DNA from 3 places in the Aminobacter sp. P9b genome. Region 1 is predicted to be linked to each of the others. Evidence: predicted binding sites of a transcription regulator. Region 1 holds the regulator's gene; each other region holds the start of a gene.
What was found. The regulator LexA, encoded in region 1, represses DNA repair genes until DNA is damaged. The targets are predictions, from matches to a motif close to TGTTCNNNNTGTGTTCNG.

Region 2: a site for LexA is predicted at 1,844-1,861, ahead of WHT83_RS11655 (cytoplasmic protein). Genes of this name have one in related genera too.
Region 3: a site for LexA is predicted at 4,296-4,313, ahead of WHT83_RS03830 (ImuA family protein). Genes of this name have one in related genera too.

The regions. Positions count from the first base shown of each region.
Region 1 covers NZ_CP150082.1:3,474,753-3,480,809, forward strand. The annotation lists gene WHT83_RS17100 (porin) at 136-1,194, shown strand; gene lexA (transcriptional repressor LexA) at 1,441-2,157, shown strand; gene WHT83_RS17110 (ComEC/Rec2 family competence protein) at 2,194-4,437, opposite strand; gene gltX (glutamate--tRNA ligase) at 4,774-6,057, shown strand, end outside.
Region 2 covers NZ_CP150082.1:2,367,536-2,373,592, forward strand. The annotation lists gene WHT83_RS11635 (SH3 domain-containing protein) at 1-62, shown strand, start outside; gene WHT83_RS11640 (hypothetical protein) at 146-412, shown strand; gene WHT83_RS11645 (cation:proton antiporter) at 318-626, shown strand; gene WHT83_RS11650 (MucR family transcriptional regulator) at 898-1,326, shown strand; gene WHT83_RS11655 (cytoplasmic protein) at 1,346-1,702, opposite strand; gene WHT83_RS11660 (helix-turn-helix domain-containing protein) at 1,920-2,342, shown strand; gene WHT83_RS11665 (DUF6456 domain-containing protein) at 2,344-3,144, shown strand; gene WHT83_RS11670 (SufE family protein) at 3,152-3,580, opposite strand; gene WHT83_RS11675 (DUF5330 domain-containing protein) at 3,695-4,069, opposite strand; gene WHT83_RS11680 (ATP-binding protein) at 4,520-6,057, shown strand, end outside.
Region 3 covers NZ_CP150082.1:764,848-770,904, reverse strand. The annotation lists gene WHT83_RS03855 (hypothetical protein) at 1-1,054, opposite strand, end outside; gene WHT83_RS03850 (NAD(P)/FAD-dependent oxidoreductase) at 1,328-2,497, opposite strand; gene WHT83_RS03845 (HpcH/HpaI aldolase/citrate lyase family protein) at 2,595-3,494, shown strand; gene WHT83_RS03840 (DUF1737 domain-containing protein) at 3,491-3,697, shown strand; gene WHT83_RS03835 (metallopeptidase family protein) at 3,719-4,141, opposite strand; gene WHT83_RS03830 (ImuA family protein) at 4,335-5,327, shown strand; gene WHT83_RS03825 (Y-family DNA polymerase) at 5,269-6,057, shown strand, end outside.

The sequences.
Region 1 (6,057 bases):
CATGAATGACGTCAAAACAACGGGATGTATTTCTTACAGATATTTAAAGTTGGCATCGGCTCGACGTAAAGCAGGTGCCTTCCTGATCATTTCGGTCGCTTGCATGCGACTTGCCAACAGAATTGAGAGGACGAAATGATTAGATCTTTGCTGCTTGCCACCGTCGCGGTCCCGACTCTATTGCAAGGCCAGGCATATGCTGCCGACGCTGTCGCTGTGGCAGACCCGGAACAGGCCGAATATGTGCGCGTTTGCGATGTCTATGGTCCGGGCTTCTTCTACTTGCCCGGCACCGAGACCTGCCTGCGTGTCTCGGGCTATGTCCGTTATGACATCGGTGTCGGCGAGCTTCTCGGTTCCGATGTCGATGGCGATGGAAACGGCGACACCTACTACAAGCGCGCGCGTGCTGCTCTGCAGACCGACGCCCGTTCGCAGACCGAGTTCGGCACTCTGCGGGCCTATATGCAGGTCAACTTCGACTACGACAGGGGCGGCGCAATCTGGAATTACGAAGATATTTCCGGAACTGGCAGTGCCATGTACATCAACCATGCCTATCTCGAGCTTGGCGGCTTCAGGGCAGGCATGACGGATTCGGTTTTCTCGACGTTCACCGACTACGCTGGAGACGTCATCAACGATTGGTTGCTGGGCTTCGGTCCTTTCCGCACCCAGCAGATTTCCTACACCTATACCGGCCCACTCGGGTTCGCCGCCACGATCGCTCTCGAAACGGGGTCCGGAACGAACGCTGTCGAAGATTACGTCCCGAACGTCGTCGCCGGCGGCTCGTTCACCCAGGGCTGGGGCAAGGTCGCCACGGTTGCCGCCTATGACAGCCGCAACGATGTGTGGGCAGGCAAGGCGCGGGTCGACGTCGATGTGACGGACACCATTTCGCTGTTTGGCATGGTCGGCTACAAGTCGGAGGCAGACACCCGCAACTACTACGGCAACTGGGGCGGTTCCTGGGCCGTCTGGGGCGGCGGTTCGGCCAAATTTGGCGAAAAGACACGCTTCAACGCACAACTCGCCTACGACGACGACAGCAATCTCGTGGCGGTCGCCAATGTGGCCTACACTCTGGTTGAGAACTTCGTCGTCACTCCCGAACTCGTCTATGCGGACAATCTGGACGATGCCGGCGACGGCTCTGTGAGCGGGTTCCTGCGCCTCCAGGCCTCATTCTAAACAGAAGACGGGGAGCAACTGCTCCCCGTCTTCGACAAGCAATTCTGGCGGGCGTCGTCGCGGCGCCCTGACCGCCCTCCGAGCCCAAAGGCCGTTCCAGCAATACGGAAAATTCAGCCTGCACGCTACGCAGGGCTTCGCCGCCGGCGTCGGCCCCTTCAGGAAATATAAACAGTTGCAGAACACAACTGGAACAGATAGCGTTTGTTCCGGGTTTGTTTTTCTTTTGATTCCTCAGGGGTGGCCATGCTGACGCGCAAACAACACGAGCTTCTGCTGTTCATTCACGAGCGGCTGAAGGAAGCAGGCATCCCGCCATCCTTCGACGAAATGAAGGAGGCGTTGGACCTCGCCTCCAAATCCGGCATCCATCGGCTGATCACGGCGCTCGAGGAGCGTGGTTTCATCCGCCGCCTGCCCAACCGGGCACGTGCGCTTGAAGTGCTGCGCCTGCCCGATTCGATCGCGCCCGGCCTCAACGCGGCACGAAAGTTCTCGCCGAGCGTCATCGAGGGCAGCCTTGGCCGTAAACCGGAGCCATCGCGATCGTTCTCGCACGGCAATGACGACGACGTCGGCGCGGCGGTCACCATACCGGTCATGGGGCGCATCGCCGCCGGTGTGCCGATCGACGCGATCCAGCACAAGACTCATTCGATTTCGGTGCCGCCGGATATGATCATGGGCGGCGAGCATTATGCGCTCGAGGTCAAGGGCGATTCGATGATCGAGGCCGGCATCTTCGACGGCGACACGGTCGTCATCCGCAGTTCCAATACCGCCAATCCCGGCGAGATCATCGTCGCATTGGTCGATGACGAGGAAGCAACCCTCAAGCGCTTCCGCCGCAAGGGCGCCTCGATCGCCCTGGAAGCCGCCAATCCGGCCTATGAAACCCGTATCTTCGGGCCTGACCGGGTCAAGGTGCAGGGTAAGCTCGTCGGGCTGATCCGCCGCTACTGATCCTTGCATGCATGTCGGGAGCGCATTGCGCGCGACCTACTGAGCTGGCGTTGCCGGCTCCGGTGCGCCCTGACGTTTACTTTCCCGCCGATAGGGCGGCAGTCCCCTCGCCTCGCGGGAGAATTCTCGTTGCGCATGCCAGGGCCGGTATGGCGTGGCCACAGCGTGGCGGATGTCGACCTGCTGAGGAACGCCTCCCCCGCCAGGCGTCAGGAATATCGCCGCACTTCCCAAGCGTGCCAATTCACGGCTGGTGAGAACGATCGCAGCTGAGTGCGTACACACGTTGACTGCAGTGGCGTCGTTGACGACAAGAAGGTCAGCGGTGGCACAGGCGCGCCTGGCGGCTACCGCGCTTTCTGCATGAGCAACCTGCACGCCCGAGGGGTGCTCGACGAGACACAAGCCGTCGGCGCAGGAAAAGGCAGTGCCACTGCCGGAAGGGCTTGCGACGCCTGGGCTGGTCGCATTGTTCCGCTTGCTCTGGTTCGCCGGCCCCAGGCGCGTGGGGCCGACCACGTCCTCGGTCACCAAGGCACGTTTCCAATTGTCGATTGTGAACTGGTTTGGCCGAGCACGATTGACTGCAAGCCTGCCTGCACCAACCGGTACGCCCATCAGGCGCGCGTCCTCCGAGACCAGCACGTCCGGCGCTTCCGCATTCATCAATGCCAGCAGGGCGAGAGCCGCAAGCGGCAGAGCGGCAACGCGCAGCCAGGTCGTGGCCATCGATGCGATGATCAGCGCCACCGTGACAAGGACGACCGAATGCGTCGACACCAGCCCGACCGCGTCGACAGGCGAGTGCTCGGAAAACCATTTGGCCAGCGCGATCATGGCCGTCAGGCCGGCACCCATCGTATCGAGGAAGATGCCATCGAGGCGGAACGGCATGAAGAGGCCGGCAAGCACGGCAAACGGCATGACCAGTACCGAGACGATCGGCATCACTGCCAGATTGGCGACAAGACTGAGCGGCGAGACGCGCTGGAAATGCCAGGCGCCGAAGACAGCAGTGGCAAGACCTGCGATCACCGAGGTCGCGGCAAGCCCGACCGCCATCGTAGCCAACCAGCGCCACAGCTTTGAGGGCATCGACCGCTGGATGGCCGGTTGAGCTTGCTGCTCACGCCGATCGGACCACCAGGCATAGGCGCCGACAAGTGCTGCAGTCGCGGCAAACGACATCTGGAAGCTCGGGCCGACCACCTCGTGCGGCGAGATGACGATGACCACGATGGCCGAGATCGCCAGATTGCGCATGGTCAAGGAGGCCCTGTCGAACAGCACCGCCGTCAGCATCACAGCCAGCATGATGAAGCTGCGTTGCGCTGCGACCTCCGCCCCGGAAACGAACAGATAGCCCGCTGTCGCGGCCAAGGCGGCGCTTGCCGCGTATTTCTTCACCGGACGATGCGAGGAGAAGGCTGGAAAGGCGGCGAAGCCCAGCCGCATCAGCAACATCACCGTGCCGGCGACCATCGCCATGTGCAGGCCCGAGATCGAAATGATGTGGTAGAGGCCGGTGCGCCGCAGCGCCTCGTTGACGTCTTCCGGGATGCCGCCACGCACGCCGACGACCAGCGCCGCAGCAATTTCCCCTTCAGCACCACCGATGCGATCGCGAATGCGCTGGGCGATGCGGTCGCGCGCGTTTTCCACCCAGGCTGATGCCTGGCCCACGGCCGATGGCGGCTTAGCAGCAGCGGCAAGCTCCGGACCCTTCATGAAAAAGCCGCTGGCGCCGATGCCATCGAAATAGCTTTCGAAGGAGAAGTCGTAGCTTCCCGGGCGCACCGGGCCTGACGGCGGCATCAGCCTGGCGTAGCCTGTCACTTGCGAACCGGCCCTCACGCCTTCGGGGACCTTGCGGGCGATGAGCCGCACGCGATCCGGCGCATAGCGCAACACCGGCCGTTCGGTCGCCAGGATATCGAGGGTCAGGCGCAGACGGCCGTTGTCGAGGGTATCTATCTCGACTACCCGCCCTGTGATGCCGGCCGATATCGCCGCGCCGAGCATCTTGGTTGCCATCCGTTCCGTTTCAATCTTGGCAATGGCCATGCCGAGCAGGCAGATGGCCGCAGCAGCAAGCGCGTAATAAGCCAGCCTGTTCGTACGCGTCAGAAATGCGAGCACAGCCAATAGCGCGAAGGCTGCGGCCAGCGGTACAAGGGGCGGTTCGGCACGAAAGCTGAAATAGGCAAGCGCCCCGATCGCCAGAAAGACCGGCACGAGCAGGAATGCGGCGCCACGATCGAGTTCGGTTTCGATAGCCACGCGAGTGGCTCGCATGGACGAGCGGAGAGCGGCACCTTGGTCCGACCATGGCGACGACCGGGGAAAATAGTGCCGTGGCGCCCGCGGCGAGGCGTCGCCCGGGGCATCAACCTCAAGCGCGCTCGGCCGTGCCCATGCCACGGCGGGCGCAACGGGGCCGCCCAGCAACGCGCGCTCGCTGGTCTCGACCACCGGAATGTTACCGGATTCCCCCTCCCGCACGCGGTCGCCCATCGGGCCTGCCTCTTGCGCCCCAGACCTTCTATGCTACATCAACGCCACCGAAACGCCATGCGCCGCCGGTCTTCGGCCAAGCGCGCTATGCCTCCCTTGGAAATCGCCATGTCCGTCGTCACCCGCTTCGCCCCCTCGCCCACCGGCTACCTGCACATCGGTGGTGCGCGCACGGCTCTCTTCAACTGGCTCTATGCCCGCCACACCGGCGGCACCATGCTGCTGCGCATCGAGGACACCGACCGCGAGCGCTCGACCGATGCTGCCACCGCGGCAATTCTCGAGGGCCTCACCTGGCTCGGCCTGACCTGGGAGGGCGAGCCGACCTCGCAATTCGAGCGCGCGCCGCGCCACCGCGAGGTCGCCGAGGAGCTCGTCCGCATGGGCAAGGCTTATTACTGCTACGCTTCGCAGGACGAGCTGACCGAAATGCGCGAGAAGGCCCGCGCCGAAGGCCGTCCGCCGCGCTACGATGGGCGCTGGCGCGACCGCGATCCGGCGGAAGCCCCGGCAGGCGTGAAGCCGGTGATCCGCATCAAGGCGCCGACAGAGGGCGAGACGCTGGTGCGTGACCGCGTGCAGGGCGACGTGCGCTTTCCCAACAAGGATCTCGACGATTTCATCATCCTGCGCTCGGATGGCGTGCCGACCTACATGCATGCCGTCGTCGTCGACGACCATGACATGGGCGTCACCCACATCATCCGCGGCGACGACCACCTGACCAACGCCGCGCGCCAGACGATCATCTATGTCGCCATGGGCTGGGATGTGCCTGTCATGGCCCACATCCCGCTGATCCATGGTGCCGACGGCGCAAAGCTGTCCAAGCGCCATGGCGCGCTTGGTGTCGATGCCTATCGCGCCATGGGCTACCTGCCCGAGGCATTGCTCAACTATCTCGCCCGCCTCGGCTGGAGCCATGGCGACGACGAGGTGATGAGCATCGAGGACATGATCCGCTGGTTCGAGATCGAGGACGTCAACAAGGGTGCGGCGCGCTTCGACTTCGCCAAGCTCGAGGCGCTGAACGGCGTCCACATGCGCCAGATGGACGACAGGAAGCTGTTCGACATCTTTGTGGCGACCTTGCCCTACCTGCCCGGCGGCGATGCGATCCTCGCCAGGCTCGACGACAAGCGCAAGGCGCAGCTGCTGGCCGCCATGCCCGGTCTCAAGGAGCGCGCCAAGACGCTGATCGAGCTTGCGGATGGCGCAGGCTTCCTGGTTGCCGAGCGTCCCTTGCCTCTCGACGACAAGGCGGCAGCGCTTCTGGCCGGTCCGGCCAAGGATGTGCTCAAGGGCGCGCACGCGGCGCTGGCCGGCGTCAACGAGGACTGGAACGCCGCTTCGGCGGAGGCAGCGATCCGCGAATTTGCCGGGCGC
Region 2 (6,057 bases), 1.1 Mb from region 1:
CCGCCCAGAACGGGCAATTCACCACTGGTTGGGTCTATGGCAAGTACATCGCGCCGTATTGAACAGGCAAAACTGTTGCTTGCGTTGCCTTGAGCACTCGGGCGGGCACCGGTTATTGACAAGATAGGTTCAGGTTTGGCCCTGCATGGCTGGTAACGACTGGGGCAGCGGCGCCTTCCTCGTTAGCTTTCTTGCGACTGTTGCGTTCCCGCATTTTTTGACCAGCGGCGGTGTCCATCTCAAGCAAGAGGCCGAAGAAAAACCGGTCATGATCAGCAGCGTTGGCGATTATCTTGCCGGCGGCCCGGTCATGGTTGGTGCGTTGCTTGCGATGGCCATCTCTCCAGGGGCTGTTGCGCCTCCCCGATTTCCACACGGTCTCGAAGGCCGGAACGGTTGGTTCCTGTCCTGAGTTGCTTCGTCTCGCGGTGCATATCGGCGAACTCTCCACGGCATTGCCGGCGCGGGCTGGAGTGGTGTTCTTCATGCTGATGGCGCAGATTTTGGCCGATTTGCTTGCCAAGGCGGCTTATTCAGCCGGATATCGCTTGTGGCAGGGGTCTCTCGGCGACGATTTGGCTGAAACTGTGGCGCGGGATAAGAAGAACCGCATTGTTGCCACCTAATGCCGACAATGACCCCGGAGAGAACATTCAGCGTTGTGTAACTTGATCTCGTGCGATGACATTGCCCTGTCAAAAAGGCTCATTTGTTAGAGAAGTGATGAATGCATTGTTCTTGGAGTTGCAAAGAATAGTGAATTGACTTGTTATGGCTACAGGCTCATTAAAGTGATGGAACGCGACTCGTAATGGCAAATTGCGATACAAGATCGCGCCGCACCCCGGTCGCAATATCGGGCAAAAAAACAACCAGTCACATTGGGGCCTGAAGCATATGGATACTTCCGAAACGCCTGCAGCAAATAGCGAAACGCTGATCGAACTGACCGCCGACGTGGTGGCCGCTTATGTCAGCAACAATCCGGTCCCGGTAGGAGAACTTCCGGGGCTGATCGCCGACGTTCACGCAGCCCTTGGCCGCGTCGGTAACGTCGCCGACACACCACCCGCCGACAAGCAGAAGCCGGCCGTCAACCCGAAGCGTTCGGTGCATGACGACTACATCATCTGCCTGGAAGACGGCAAGAAGTTCAAATCGCTCAAGCGTCACCTGATGACGCACTACAACATGACGCCCGATCAGTACCGCGAGAAGTGGGGCCTTGACGCCAGCTATCCGATGGTGGCGCCCAACTATGCGGCAGCTCGCTCGCAACTGGCCAAGAAGATGGGCCTGGGCCGCAAGCGCAAGGTGGGTAAATAATACTCCCTTCGACAGACGTTTAGCGAGCGGCGCCTTCGGGCGCCGTATTGCTTTTGTGCCGGCGCCGGCGCGGCCTGAGCGACAGTCGCCCAGGCTGGTCGGGGAAGACGCCTTTCAGCCGATCGCGCACTTGCTTGAGCGCGATGTGCCGGTTGAGATCGTAGCTCCAGTGGCGGTTGACACCCCGGAGCCGTTCGCGCTCGATCGCCCGTTCGAGCCGTTTGAGCAAGGCGACGGTCGATGTCGGCTCGCCAGAAAGCGCATTCGAAAGCTCGATCCCGCAGCAGAGCTGCAGGGCTGCCCGCTGCCGGGCGTCAGTCAATTCGGACAGCTTGTTCTGCCTGAAGGCTGCAATTTCATTCGAAAAATCCCGCATCGCGATCCTGCCTGATGTGACTGTGATCGTGCGATGATGCTGCCATCTTGCAGGGTGGGGAGAAACTGCGCCAAGAATTCACTGGAGCGGAATAAATAGAACAACGATTACAGCGTGTTGAAGTTTCTTCCGCTGCTTCATCGTTCTTTTTTTGTTCACACCCCGTGACGTGCCCGGTATAAGAACTTATTCCTATCCACAAAGGGGGAAGAGTTCGGTGGGATCCACGTCGGCAACATTGGTCAAACGGCAGAAGGAGGCGCGCGAGGCCGCCGCCAGGGACGAGCGTTCCGTTCTTGAACTTGTCGCCGACCGGCGTCGTGACCAGGTGGTGGAGCGTTGCGATGCGATGATCGACCTCATGGCGGCGTTGTTCGGCGTGCCAAGCAGGGAGATTCGTCGAATTGGCCGGACTGGCAACGACATCAGCCGCCTCCGCCAGATTGCCATGTATGTTGCCCATGTCGTGTTTCGTCTCAGCATGCGCGAGGTCGGCCGTGGCTTCGGGCGCGACCGGACCACAGTGCTTTATGCCTGCCATACCGTGGAGGACCTGCGCGACGATGCGGAGTTTGACCGGATCGTCGCGCTGGCGGAGCGGGTGGCGATCGCTGCGTTTCGCGACAGGCTGGAGGGTTGACATGAGCACCCCTGACGAAAAGGCACACAAGCGCGTGCTCACGCTGCTGGCCAAGGGGGCCGCAGAATGCGAGCCGGCCGCAACGGCCGGCAAGATGCTGCTTGAGAACGATAGGAACGACAGGATAGCTGTCGGCGCCGAGGTGCTTGCGGCATTGTCCCGGCAAGGGCTTGTCGTTTGCGTTGGCCGGGCGATGCGGCTTACGCCGGAAGGGCAAGCGGCCGCACGGCGAGAGGAGAGCCCAGTCGATCCTTTCCAGAGCCAGCACCGCGAACTGGACACGGCGACGGTCGATACCGCGGCCGGGCAACATGCGGCGCTGATCAACATTTCGGAGTCGCCACTCGGCCAACTCGCCCGACGCAAGACCAAGGCCGGCAAGCCGTTCCTGAACGGCAGCGAGTTCGTCGCCGGCGAACGGCTGCGTGCCGACTACACGCGCGGCCAGATCATGCCGCGCTTGGGCGCCAACTGGGTGGCGAGCGTCTCTTCCGGCAAGCGCAGTGCCGGCGGCGGCCTGGCGGAACTGACGGATGCGGCGCTCGCCGCGCGGCAGCGGGTTGACAGGGCGATCGATGCGGTCGGGCCGGAGCTATCCGGCGTCCTGATTGACGTCTGCTGCTTCCTGAAGGGGCTGGAACTTGTCGAAGCCGAGCGCGGCTGGCCGGTGCGGTCGGCCAAGGTCATGCTCAAGTCGGCACTTGGCGTGCTGGCCAGACATTACAATCCTCGCGCCGGTTCCGTTGCCGGTCGCAAGGTCCTGCATTGGGGGGCCGAGGATTATCGCCCGCGAATGGGCTGAACGGAACTCAGGCGACCTGATGGAGGGCAGCCTCGGCGTCGCGCTTGATACGCTTGACCGTCGAGCGCAAGCCATTGGCGCGTTGCGGCGACAGGTGCTCGTTGAGGCCGAGTGCCTTCAATGTGGCTTCGGCGTCGGTCGCCATGATCTCGCTGGCGCGATGACCTGAGAACAGGGCAAGCATGATGGCGACGAGCCCGCGCACGATATGCGCGTCCGAGTAGCCTTCGAAGCGGATGGCGGGGTCGGCACCGTCGCCCTTGTGGGTTACAAGCCAGACCTGGCTGACACAGCCCTGCACCTTGTTGGTGTCGGTCTGCGCGCTCTCGGGGAAAGGCGGAAGTGCTTCGCCCAACTCGATGACATAGCGATAGCGATCCTCCCACTCGTCAAGGAAGGAGAAGTCGTCGCGGATGGTGTCGATCGAGGTGGTCATGGTGCCTTCGATATAGTGCCGGCACCGCTGCCCGTCACGAAAAAAAGAAATGCACCGCAGATGCCAGAGGCGGGCGTATCGCGGTGGGACCTGGCGTAGGCCCGGAAGTCGGAATCAGTTTGCCGGGGCCGGGGCCGGGGCCGGGGCTGGGGTCGGGGTCGGGACGGCCATGGCCGGTTCGTCATCCGTCGCAGGGACGCTGCCGGTCCGGGTTGCAGTGTCGGGCTGTCCGAACTGCTGGTCGAGCGCCTCATAGGCGATGCGGGCGCTCTCGCGTGCCCTGACACCGATGGTCTGCATCGCGGCCTTGCCTGTTTCGCAAACCTCGGGCTTGCGTTCGCAGATGCCGGCGATGTCGCCAACCGCCTCGCGCGCGGCGAAAATGGCCTGTAGCGGGCTCACGCTGTTCTCACCATCGGGGCCCGTGCCGAGCGGCAGCAGGAGAAGGACGAGCGAGAACCAGAAAGCGGTTCTGAAGAGAAAGCCCATGGAAGCCTCGTGTGGTCTGTCGGCGCCGGATCTATGCGGCCCCGCATCTTGCTGAGCCGACAATGGCATGAACGAGCAAAGGAGCGCTTGCTGCAAAAGGTGGCATTTCGCGAAGGTTTTTCACCAAAGTTTAACGGACTGGCCCGGCTTGCGTGACTGTGCGCCTGAGTAATCTCTCACGAGACTCGTAAGCAATTGATTTAAATTGCGAAACTTCGAGATTGCGCGTTTTGCGCAGATTCGGGTTCGCGAAGTCGGCAAATAACCCTCCATTTACCATGGCGAGAACTGTTCTCGAATGTCGACGCCGTGATCCCGATATTCGCCATGCGCCAGGGTTTCGGTCGCCTGGCTTTATTCCTTCATTAAAGGCTCGGTGCGAGTTTGGAGACCAACCAGAGAAGAGCCGCAAAGCGAGCCACGGAAGAGTGCGTAGCGTTGAGTTTTGTCATGACCAGATACGGTGAGTTTTCCGGCGCGGTCGCCGGCGGCTGTGACCGGCTGGTCCATCCGTCCATCGATGGCTCCGAACGTTCGCGCCAGCGGCGTCTCGTTGGCCTGTTGTTGGCGGCACCTTTCCTTGTTGCCGGTGCCGGCGTGGTTCTGGTGTCGGCCAATCTGGGCGCGGCCCCGACCTTTGCCGTCATCTTCGCCGCCTTCAGCCTGAGCTGGCTGGCGGCCTTGTTGGTTGCCGCGACCGGCACGGCCGCGTCGATCGGCGTCGCGTCGCTTGGCGTCGGTGCCGTAACCGCTGGCGCCATCATTGCTGCCACGGGCGGCCTGACATCGCCGGCGGCGCTGCTTGCAGCCGCGCTTCCGCTCGAAGCGCTGTGGGTTTGGCGGACGCGGAAAGCGGCTTTGTTCGGCGGGCTCGCGGCCGTTGCTGCGCTGCTGCTGCAAGGTTTGCTTGGCGCCGTGCCATTTGCCGAAAGTGCGACGGCATCCGCATGGCATTGGTTGCTGCCAGTCGCCTGGTTGGCGACCTTCGTCGCTCGCGCTGTACAATTCGCCGGCCATGGCGCCGAACAGGCTGCCGCGCCGGCTGCGCCGCTGGAGCAGGTCCTCCGGGCTGTCGTCCTGCGCGTCGCGCAAAATGGCGACGTGGTTGATGTCTCCGAGCAGGCGCGGACGTTGTTGCGGCTGCAGCCGGAGTTGCTCCTCGGTACTGCCCTGTTCGACCGCATCCATGTGGCTGACCGTGTTGGCTATCTCTGTGCGCTGGCAGACATGCGCGATGGCGCCGAAACGCGTCAGGTGGAGCTGCTTCTGCGTTTGCCCAGGCAGTCCGAGAGCGATGCGGGCGACAATTTCCGGCCGTTCGCACTCGAGTTCATCAAGGCCGGTGTCGAGTTTATTGCGATTGTCCGCAATAACGACACTGTCGCCGAGTTGCGGAACGAACTGGCCAAAGCCACCGACGCCGTGAAGAGCGCGGAACTTGCCAAGAGCAATTTCCTCGCAGCCGTGAGCCACGAACTCAGGACGCCGCTCAACGCGATCATCGGTTTTTCCGACATGCTGCTGCACGAGATGTTCGGCAAGTTCCAGGAGCCGCGCCAGAAGGAATATGTCGGTATCGTCCGCGAGTCCGGCCAGCACCTGCTCGAGGTGGTGAACTCGATTCTCGACGTCACCAAGATCGAGTCGGGTTGCTATGCGATCAACCCGGAGCCTTTCAGGTTCCGCGAGGCGGTCGACATGTGCGCTTCGATGATGGCGCTGCAGATCGAGGCCAAGGCGCTTGACCTGGCTGTCGAAGTGGCTGCCGGCACGGGCGAGGTCAAGGCTGACCGGCGTGCGGTGCAGCAGATGCTGATCAACCTCGTGTCGAATGCGGCAAAATTCACCCCCGATGGCGGTCGCGTCGAGATCGGCGCCAAGCGTCTCGGTTCGCGGCTGCATTTCTGGGTGTCGGACACCGGCATCGGCATCGCCCAGGAAGACCTGTCGCGGCTGGGTACGCCGTTCACGCAGATCCAGAACGACTA
Region 3 (6,057 bases), 2.2 Mb from region 1:
TTACGTTCTCGGTCGCTGTGCGGGGGTCAGATTGTTGTCGCGCTACCGCCAACGCTTCGCGAAATGCAATTGCTATGGCCGGATTCAATTCAAGTTCTGCAATCCGTTTCAACATGGGAGACAGCAGGTTTTCTTGGTCTAGAGTTCCAAACGCCTGTTCGAGAGAATGTCGATAGTCTTCCATCGGAGCAATTGCCGCGCGGGCCTCTGCCAGACCTTCCAAGGTGGTAGGCAGGTTTGCTGCCAAAGCCGCAATCTCCGTCAACTTGGGCCGGAGTACTTCAGCTACCTGTTTTTGGCAGGCTTTGTAGACCCGAAGCTTGGTCTTGTCGGGCCATTCTGACGTCTGCGCCTGTCGGAAAATAAAGAGAGCCCTTCCTATGCCCTGAGGAAACTCCTTCGGGCCAGATGCAAGTTCTTGCAGGAGAGCATCGGCTCGGACATCGGCCCGCGCTTCCCTAACCTCCGCCAGCAGCGTCTCCCTGGTCGCTTGATCGACTTTGCTGAATCCAACTTCGCGTTCGAGTTGGTTCCACCAGCGCGGCTTGTCCACACGCTTCCTGACGTATTCTTGGACTCGATCGCGGACAGCCTTTATCCACTGGGGACCTTTTCGGTCGAACATTTTTGCTAGAGGGGGCGGCGGTGGCTCTTCGGGCGGTGGCTGCAAAAAAGCAGTAAAGGATCCGCCATTGCAATCGAGGAGCGTCCCCTGAATCATGGGACGGCTACCGAAACGAGCGACCTGTCCCTGCAGTCCGACGGCTCGGAAGCCGGTGGGCTGCATGATCCATGGTCCGGGATCCAACTGAAACGCGCCTGTCGACGTGGTCGTGCCGACGACATGGTATTTTGCCTTGTGCCACCCGGACCGGAACTCGAAAACGCCCTTCAACTTTCCATTCCTGGCCTCGGTGATGGATAGCGTCAACGGGAGGTTCTTATCTGGACCGCAGGTAAGGCCTCCAGTCCAGCGACCCAGCAGTTCTTCGTTTGCCAGGACCGCACTACTCGAACAGACCAAGAGTAATAAAACGCCGAGCCACCGGTTCATTGGACCCCCCAACTACCTTTCGACACGTTACGCTGACACGACTTCGGCGAACAGATAGCCTTTTTGACCTATTGCGGGATGCCTTCTGACGTTGTGCTACATTAATCTTGATGGATTCCGGCACGGGGGGCGAAGCCCATTGCGGTGCAAGATATCCGCGGGGGCAATGCGGATCCCTTGCCCAAGGGGCGAGGGCGAATGGAGCGTCCGCATCCTTCGACAGGCTCAGGATGAGGGCGAAAAGACTCGGGATGAAGGCAGTTGCCGAAAACCCTAGATCACGTTCAGCTCGCGGAACGGCCGGCCCTCGGCGATGCGCTGGTAGCCGAAGGCCGAGCAGTCGATCGAGCGGTATCCGCCATGGACCAGGAGCTCGGCCAGTGCCTTGCCGACTGCGGGTGCCTGCTGCAGGCCGTGGCCGGAAAAGCCGTTGGCGAAGATGAAGTTTGCGACCTCCGGATGCGGGCCGATGACGGCGTTCTGGTCGAGCGCGTTGTAGTCGTAATGCCCGACCCAGGCCTGCGTCGCCTTGATCGCCTCGAAGGCCGGCACGCGCGTCGCCAGCACCGGCCAGATCACGTCTTCGAACAGGCCCCAGTCGGGGTTGAAGTCTTGCGGGTCGGCGGCCAGCTCGCCGTCCTCGCTCTCGGCCCCGCCGGTGATGTAGACCGAACCCTCGGGGCGGACATAGACGCCGCTGGGGTCGACCATCAGCGGCATGTCGGCGAACCTGTCGCGCGCCTCGAAAACGAAGACGTTGCGCTTGCGCGGCTCGACCGGCAGGGCGATGCCGGCCAGGGCCGAGACTTTGCCGGCATTCGGCCCGGCGGCATTGACGACGGTGCCGGCCTCAAGGCGTTCGCCATTGGCAAGGGTGACTGCTGTGACACGGTCGCGCTCGCGCTCGATGCCGGTCACCTCGGCGGTGATAAGGTCGATGTCTCTGGTCTTCAGCGCCTTGCGGAACAGGCCGAGCATGGCGTGCGCGTCGAACCAGCCCTCGCCGGTGCGGCCATAGGCGCCGGCGGAAATGCCCTCGGTCGAGATCCAGGCAAAACGCCTGGCGAGCTGCTCGGCGTCCTCCAGCACGATGTCGGCGCCCTCGGCCGTCTGCGCCCGATGGTTGGCCTCGAGGATCGGCAGGCCATTCTCGCCGGCGAGGATCAGGTAGCCGCCCTCGCGGAAGCCGATGTCGGCGTCGGCGCCGAACTCGTCCTTCAGTCGCCGGAACAGGCCGAGCGTGAATTGCGACAGGCGGATGTTCTCGGGGATCGAGAATTGCTGGCGGATCGAGGCGCAGGACAGCGTCGTTGCCGAATGGGCGAATTGCGGGTCGCGCTCGATCAGCGCGATCGAGCCGGCAAAACCCTCGTCGCGCAGATAATAGGCGACCGAGCTGCCGACGATCGCGCCGCCGATGATGACCACGTCGTAGCGTGCCATGAAGTGTTCCCGTCCTGTTATGATGGAGGACAAAAGCAGTTACCGCATTGCCCGGCAAGCCCTTGCAAGGGCCAGCATTGCCGGGCAAGAAGACCAGATGTCACATTCTGTCTCCCGCCCGCGCCGTTCGGCGCTTTTCGTGCCCGCCACCAACGAGAAGGCCATCGCCAAGCTGCCGCAGCTTGCCTGCGATACCGTCATCTTCGACCTGGAGGATGCCGTGCTGCCCGAGCAAAAGGCCGCGGCGCGCGACAGGCTGGCCAAATTCTTCGCCGAAAGGCCGGCCGGCGCGCGCGAATATGTCGTGCGCATCAATTCGCTGAAAAGTGCGTGGGGTGCTGACGATCTTGCGGCGGCGAGCGGCTGGGCCACCGACGGGGTGGTGCTGCCCAAGATCGAGACGCCGCGCGACCTGCTGGAAGCCAATGACGTGCTCGACGAGGCCGACGCCCCCGACACGCTGAAACTCTGGGCGATGATCGAGACGCCGCGGGCGCTGGTCAACCTGGCGGCCATCGCCGAGCTCGGCCGCGATCCTTCGGCCCGGCTGTCGTGCCTGATCGCCGGGCTCAACGACCTCGCCAAGGATACCGGGGTGATGATCACGCCCGACCGCCGCTACCTCCAGCCGTGGCTGTTGCAGATGGTGCTTTACGCCCGCGCCGGCGGCGTCGACATGCTCGACAGCGTCTCCAACGATTTCCGCGACCTGGACGCCTTTGCCGATGAGTGCGGCGAGGCCGCGGCCATGGGCTTTTCCGGCAAGACCGTCATCCACCCGGCACAGATCGGGCCGGCCAATGCGGCATTCTCGCCATCGGCCGCAGCACTTGCCGAAGCACGCGCCATCGTCGGCGCCTTCGCGCTTCCCGAAAATGCCTCGCGCGGTGTAATCTCGCTCGGTGGCAGGATGGTCGAGCGGCTGCATCTGGCGCAGGCCGAGAAGATGCTGGCGAGGGCTGCGATGATCGCCGAGATGACGGGAGACGAAAAATGAAACTCTACCGCTTCCTGACCGGTCCCGACGACGCCACCTTCTGCCACAAGGTCACCGCTGCGGTGAACAAGGGCTGGCACCTGTTCGGCTCGCCGACCTATTCCTTCGACGCCGACAGCAAGACCATGCGCTGCGGCCAGGCCGTGGTGAAGGACGTCGAAGGCGTCGAATACGACCCCGGTATCAAGCTCAGCGATTTCTGATTTTTCGGCGGGGCCGCCCGCCTATTCGGCGGCTTCCTCCAGCCGTTCCATGTCGTCGTCCGACAGGCCGAAATGGTGGCCGATCTCGTGGATCAGCACGTGGGTGACGATGTCGCCCAGCGTCTCCTCGTTCTCGGCCCAGTAGTCGAGGATGGCGCGGCGGTAGAGCGTGACGCGGTTGGGGCCTTCGCCGGTCTGCGGGTTCCAGCGCTCGGCGATGCCGCGCCCCTCGAAAAGCCCGAGCAGGTCGAACGGCGTTTCCAGCGACAGGTCGTCCATGATCTCGTCGGTGGGGAATTCCGCCAGCTGGATGACGACCTCGCCGGTCAGCTGGCGAAATTCCTCCGGCAGGTGGGCATAGGATTCGAGCGCCAGGAGCTCCATCTCCTCGATCGAGGGCGAAAGCTGGTCGTGCCAGGCGCGGGTCTTGTAGATGCGGGCCATTATTCTTCCTTTTGAGGGCATATAGCCTTTCACCGCTTCGCTTACGAGGCCTTTGCCGCCCGGGCGATAAATAAGCGGTGAGCGGGTTGCCTCCGGGAGAGGAATAAATTCCCCATGAATCGGCTTGACTCTGATCAGAGCCTCTGGAATCTATAAGAACATAACGGGAACAATTAGCCGGAGGCAGATCGACATGGCGACCAGCGCCGTGGCGCGGGACGTCGTTTTTGCCCTGCGCCAGAAGATAGCGAAGATCGAGGGTACGCTGCCCGAGCTGCTGGTGTCGCCTTCCGACAACCGGCCGCCCGCCGGCGTCCTGGTTCGACGCCACGGCGTTGCCTCGGCTCGCGACTTCTTCCTGCCGACCGGTGTCGAGCGCCTCGACGAGGCCCTGGGCGGCGGGTTGCCGAAAGCCGCGCTGACCGAGATCCACGGCACGGAAACCCGCAATGCGGGGGCGGCTGCGGGCCTGGCTCTATGCCTCGTCAGCCTGATGCTCAAAGCCAGCCAGAAGCCGGGGGCACTGGTGCTGTGGATCGGCACCGCCGAAATCTTCCGCGAGGCCGGGCTTCCTTATGCGGCGGGACTGGATTGGCTTTTTGGCCTCGCGCCGGAACGCCTGCTTTTTGCCGAAGCGCCCAAGCCCGCCGACGCACTGTGGATCGCCGAGGAAGCCGCCCGCATCGGCGAGCTTGCCGCCGTCATCGTCGAACTGCGCGGCAACCCGCGCAGCCTGGATCTCACGGCGACGCGCCGGCTGCACCGCCGGGCGCAGGATGCGGGCCGGCCGGTGCTCCTGCTGCGACAGTCGGCTGAACCGGAGGCCACGGCAGCGCCCGTCAGGCTCATCGCTTCGCCGGCCCCGGCATCGCTTCGCCATACCGTCGCCGGTCCGCTTGCCGGTTCCATCGGCCCGCCCGCCATCTCGGTCGAAATCGGCAAGAGCCGCACGGCGCTTCCCGGCAAATTCATTCTGGAATGGAACCCCGATGCACACACCCTCGAAGAAAGAAGACACAGCCCAGAGGATCGTGTCGCTGTGGTTCCCCCATCTCGCAGCCGAGCGGATCCTCAGGCGGCGGTTGGGACGGTCGTGGCGTTCAGGCCAGCGGCCGAACCAGCCCCTGGTGGTCAGCCATCGGGAGAACAACACCCAGCGCATCGCCGCCCTCGACGAGCAGGCTGAAGCACTGCGGCTGAGGCCGGGAATGGGGATTGCCGAAGCGCGCGCCATGCACCCGTCGATCGACGTCGTCGAGGCCGATCCCGAAGCGGACCGCCGGCTGCTCGAAAGCCTCGCCGACTGGTGCGACCGCTACACGCCACTGGTCGCGCTCGACGGCGAAAACGGCCTGTTCCTCGACATCACCGGCTGCGCCCATCTCTTCGGTGGCGAAAAGGCCCTGCTTGCCGATCTCATGGCCCGTTTCTTCCATCAGGGTTTCGATGTCCGCGCCGGCCTTGCCGCGACGCCGGGCGCTGCGTGGGCGGCAGCCCGCTTCGCCGCCGGCCACATCATTGCGCCGGGCAGCGAGCGTAATTTCCTTTCCCGCCTGCCGCTGTCGGCGCTCAGGATCGATGCCAGGACGAAGGCGAGCCTCGAAAGCGTCGGGCTGCGCACCGTCGGTGCGATCATGGACGGGCCGCGCGCGCCGCTGGTCCGGCGTTTTGGCGGGGCATTGATCGAGCGGCTCGATCAGGGGCTTGGGCGGCTGGAGGAGGCGATTTCGCCGCGCCTGCCGGTAGCGCCACTTTCGGTCGAGCGGCATCTTGCCGACCCGCTGTCGCTCATCGAGGATGTCGAGCGGCTGGTCGGCCTGCTCGCCGCCACGCTCAAGGTCGATCTCGAACGCCGGGAGGAAGGGGCTCGGGCGCTCGAACTCCTGCTGTTCAGGGTCGACGGCGTGGTCAGCCGC